2 regions of the Salimicrobium jeotgali genome follow, and region 1 is predicted to be linked to the other one. Evidence: a T-box and tRNA genes for the amino acid it is inferred to sense, from the RefSeq annotation. Region 1 holds a T-box; the other holds one or more tRNA genes.

Region 1 (2,231 bases):
GCACCTTACGATCTTCTGCTTGAGATCCGGGAAGAAGGCCGTCTTCCGGTCGTAAACTTCGCAGCAGGCGGTATCGCCACCCCTGCAGACGCAGCTCTTATGATGCAGCTTGGTGCGGACGGCGTATTCGTCGGATCCGGTATTTTCAAATCCGACCGTCCTAAAGAGTTTGCCCGGGCTATCGTGGAAGCGACGACTCATTACGACGACTACAAGCTGATTGCGGAGATTTCCAAAGGTCTCGGTACTGCGATGAAAGGCGAAGAGATGAACGAAACGACTGACCGCATGCAGGAGCGCAGTGAATAAGTAAAGGAGAAATGCCTCATGACTACTATCGGTGTACTTGCTCTGCAGGGAGCCTTCCGGGAGCATATCCGCTCCGTGGAGGCTTCCGGAGCGACAGCGGTAATCATAAAACGTAAAGAACAGCTTGAGACGATCGATGGTCTCATCATCCCGGGTGGGGAGAGTACGACGATGCGCCGCCTCATCGATCAATACGGATTTCTTGAGCCGATCCGCGCTTTTGCAAATGCGGGAAAGCCTGTATTCGGCACCTGTGCCGGTCTGATTTTACTTGCCGGGGAAATTGACGGTTCCCATGACGCTCATCTCGGTCTTATGGACATGAGTGTCCGCCGAAACGCTTTCGGAAGACAGCGGGATAGCTTCGAAACCGATCTTGATATCAAAGGCGTCGCGGATGGTTACAATGCCGTCTTCATACGGGCGCCCTACATTGAACGGGTCGGGGAGAAGACGGAAGTTCTGGCCACTTATGACGATCACATCGTCGTAGCGCAGGAAGGCCACCTTCTCGCCTGTTCTTTCCATCCGGAGCTTACGAAAGACCACCGTCTTACTGCTCATTTCGTGAGTATGGTGGAAAATTCTAAGCGCACGCTTGCATCCTGAGCGGGAATGAGCTAATCTGTATAATAAGTAAATAGAAAAACGCTATGAACGGAATAAGTATCATCAGCTTTTCTTCAAAGAGAGTCAGTGCCCGGTGAAAACTGACAGAAAACTGATGAGAATCCATCCCGGAGCGTCTGGTGATGAGCCAGGACGGATCCTCCCCGTTACGGAGGTCGAGCCGGAAGAGCAGCTGCTCTTCAACCGGGGTGGTATCGCGGGAAGTCAGACTCTCGTCCCTTTTTTACAAAGGGATGGGAGTCTTTTTTTAATGACTGATGTTATACATTAAACAGAGGAGGATGACGTATGCTCGATTTAAAATATGTAAGACAGAATTTCGGGGAAGTGAAAGAGAAATTGCGGGAGCGGGGGGAAGACCTCTCGGAACTCGATTCCTTTGAGGAACTGGATACGAGACGAAGAGAACTGATCAGGGAAAGTGAAGAGTTGAAAGCGAAGCGGAACGAGGTATCCAAAGAAATTTCCCAGCTGAAAAAAGAAAAACAGGATGCCGACGAAAAAATAAAAGAAATGCAGGAAGTCGGGGAACGCATCAAAACGCTCGACGGGGAGCTTAAGGAAACGGAAGAGAGGCTGCAGACGATCCTTCTGTCCATTCCGAACATTCCGCACGAAAGTACGCCGGTCGGAAGTGATGAGGACGATAACGTTCTGACCCGTTCCTGGGGGGACATTACATCTTTCGGTTTCGAACCGAAAGCACACTGGGACCTGGCAGGAAACCTCGGTATTCTGGATTTCGAACGCGCCGCCAAAGTGACGGGGAGCCGCTTCGTTTTCTATAAAGGGGCAGGAGCAAGACTGGAGCGGGCCCTGCTGAACTTCATGATGGATCATCACGCGGATACGCACGGATATGAGGAAATGCTTCCTCCTCAAATCGTAAACCGTGATTCGATGACGGGTACAGGCCAGCTTCCGAAATTCGAAGAAGACGCGTTTAAACTTGAGGGCTGGGACTACTTCCTGATCCCTACCGCCGAAGTTCCGGTTACGAACTATCATCGTGACGAGATTCTGCCGATTGACGAGCTTCCGAAAAAACTGGTCGCCTTCAGTACGAACTTCCGTTCCGAAGCCGGTTCTGCCGGAAGGGACACGCGGGGACTTGTCCGCCAGCATCAGTTCAACAAAGTGGAACTCGTACAGCTGTCGAAACCGGAGGAATCCTATGAGCGGCTGGAGGAACTGACGGGACATGCGGAAAAGATTCTGCAGATGCTTGAACTGCCGTACCGGGTAATGAGCATGTGTACGGGAGATCTCGGGTTCACGGCTGCTAAGAAATA
Region 2 (2,231 bases), 690 kb from region 1:
AACTTCTGAGCAAGTACAAGACCATGGTGATGGTGGTGCGACAAAGGAACTAACGCTTCGTGTCGTTTCATTTTTATCCCTCCTACCCTCTTTATACCACAAATCCGGGTAATAAATCATCTGTCCGTAATACGTACTTCCGCCTTCTGGAAGGAAGGAGCTGACTTTATGTATTCATTACAAAAAAACTACCAGGATTCTGGTAGTTTTCATTATATATAGCGAAGGTGGGATTCGAACCCACACGCCCAGAAGGCACAGCATTTTGAGTGCTGCGTGTCTGCCAGTTCCACCACTTCGCCACGATTTTTATGTTTATTTTTTGGAGGCGGCAACCGGATTCGAACCGGTGATAAAGGAGTTGCAGTCCTCTGCCTTGCCACTTGGCTATGCCGCCATAACCTCAAAGAGCGAGAGACGGGATTCGAACCCGCGACCCCCACCTTGGCAAGGTGGTGTTCTACCACTGAACTACTCTCGCATGGCTGGGCTAGCTGGATTCGAACCAGCGCATGACGGTACCAAAAACCGTTGCCTTACCGCTTGGCCATAGCCCAACAATAAAAAATGGGGCGACTGATGGGAATCGAACCCACGAATGCCGGAGCCACAATCCGGTGCGTTAACCACTTCGCCACAGTCGCCATAGATTGAAAAAACAGGGGTAGTAGGACTCGAACCCACATCGGCGGTTTTGGAGACCGCTGTTCTGCCTTTGAACTATACCCCTAAAAATGGTGGAGGGAGCAGGACTCGAACCTGCGAACCCGATGGGAGCGGATTTACAGTCCGCCGCGTTTGGCCAACTTCGCTATCCCTCCATTTTTTATTAAAGTATCTGGTGCCGGCCAGAGGACTTGAACCCCCAACCTACTGATTACAAATCAGTTGCTCTACCAATTGAGCTAGGCCGGCAAAAGTGGTGGCTCGGGACGGAATCGAACCGCCGACACACGGATTTTCAGTCCGTTGCTCTACCGACTGAGCTACCGAGCCACTTTTATGTATTAATGGCGGTCCGGACGGGACTCGAACCCGCGACCTCCTGCGTGACAGGCAGGCATTCTAACCAACTGAACTACCGGACCAAAATTTGGTTGCGGGGGCAGGATTTGAACCTGCGACCTCCGGGTTATGAGCCCGACGAGCTGCCAGACTGCTCCACCCCGCGATGTTGAAGTATAACTTCTATGGTGGAGGATGCAGGGCTCGAACCTGCGACCCCTTGCTTGTAAGGCAAGTGCTCTCCCAGCTGAGCTAATCCTCCAGTGAAATAGTGGTGACCCGTACGGGATTCGAACCCGTGTTACCGCCGTGAAAGGGCGGTGTCTTAACCACTTGACCAACGGGCCATGGCGGAGAGAGAGGGATTCGAACCCTCGAGACCCGAAAGGGCCTACACGAGTTCCAATCGTGCTCCTTAAGCCAGACTCGGACATCTCTCCAGAAATGGCTCCACCGGTAGGATTCGAACCTACGACAAATCGGTTAACAGCCGATTGCTCTACCACTGAGCTACGGTGGAATATTGAAACGACCTGGCAGCGCCCTACTCTTGCGGGGGGTAACCCCGACTACCATCGGCGCGGAAGAACTTAACTTCTGTGTTCGGCATGGGAACAGGTGTGACCTCTTCGCTATTGCCACCAGATCTACAATTGAACTTTCCTTCGGACAAAAACCATTATATTGTTCCGAATGGAAAATTTCAAGAGGTTTTTTGAAAAACCTTCAAAACTGGATAAGAAACATACGACCAACGTATAGAGAAGATCTCGATGGATTAGTATCCGTCTGCTGCACGTGTCGCCACGCTTCCACACCGGACCTATCAACCTCTTCGTCTCAGAGGCATCTCTACAAAGGGAAATCTCATCTCAAGGGGGGCTTCATGCTTAGATGCTTTCAGCACTTATCCCGTCCACACGTAGCTACCCAGCAATGCTCCTGGCGGAACAACTGGTACACCAGCGGTGTGTCCATCCCGGTCCTCTCGTACTAAGGACAGCTCCTTTCAAATTTCCAACGCCCACGACGGATAGGGACCGAACTGTCTCACGACGTTCTGAACCCAGCTCGCGTACCGCTTTAATGGGCGAACAGCCCAACCCTTGGGACCGACTACAGCCCCAGGATGCGATGAGCCGACATCGAGGTGCCAAACCTCCCCGTCGATGTGGACTCTTGGGGGAGATAAGCCTGTTATCCCCGGGGTAGCTTTTATCCGTTGA

Evidence for each region. The T-box of region 1 lies ahead of serS (serine--tRNA ligase). A T-box ahead of a tRNA ligase gene usually reads a tRNA of that ligase, here a tRNA-Ser.
Region 2: it encodes a tRNA-Ser, which carries the amino acid that the T-box ahead of serS (serine--tRNA ligase) is inferred to sense. The anticodon was not compared.

Annotation. Positions count from the first base shown of each region.
Region 1 covers NZ_CP011361.2:2,689,000-2,691,230, reverse strand. Annotated here, with positions in the region: gene pdxS (pyridoxal 5'-phosphate synthase lyase subunit PdxS) at 1-309, shown strand, start outside; gene pdxT (pyridoxal 5'-phosphate synthase glutaminase subunit PdxT) at 328-918, shown strand; T-box leader at 954-1,162, shown strand; gene serS (serine--tRNA ligase) at 1,228-2,231, shown strand, end outside.
Region 2 covers NZ_CP011361.2:1,994,144-1,996,374, forward strand. Annotated here, with positions in the region: gene AAV35_RS09930 (hemerythrin domain-containing protein) at 1-71, opposite strand, end outside; tRNA gene AAV35_RS09935 (tRNA-Leu) at 220-302, opposite strand; tRNA gene AAV35_RS09940 (tRNA-Cys) at 324-397, opposite strand; tRNA gene AAV35_RS09945 (tRNA-Gly) at 410-481, opposite strand; tRNA gene AAV35_RS09950 (tRNA-Gln) at 483-557, opposite strand; tRNA gene AAV35_RS09955 (tRNA-His) at 569-644, opposite strand; tRNA gene AAV35_RS09960 (tRNA-Trp) at 660-730, opposite strand; tRNA gene AAV35_RS09965 (tRNA-Tyr) at 736-821, opposite strand; tRNA gene AAV35_RS09970 (tRNA-Thr) at 840-915, opposite strand; tRNA gene AAV35_RS09975 (tRNA-Phe) at 921-996, opposite strand; tRNA gene AAV35_RS09980 (tRNA-Asp) at 1,012-1,088, opposite strand; tRNA gene AAV35_RS09985 (tRNA-Met) at 1,095-1,171, opposite strand; tRNA gene AAV35_RS09990 (tRNA-Val) at 1,192-1,267, opposite strand; tRNA gene AAV35_RS09995 (tRNA-Glu) at 1,278-1,352, opposite strand; tRNA gene AAV35_RS10000 (tRNA-Ser) at 1,354-1,445, opposite strand; tRNA gene AAV35_RS10005 (tRNA-Asn) at 1,451-1,525, opposite strand; rRNA gene rrf (5S ribosomal RNA) at 1,537-1,651, opposite strand; rRNA gene AAV35_RS10015 (23S ribosomal RNA) at 1,764-2,231, opposite strand, start outside.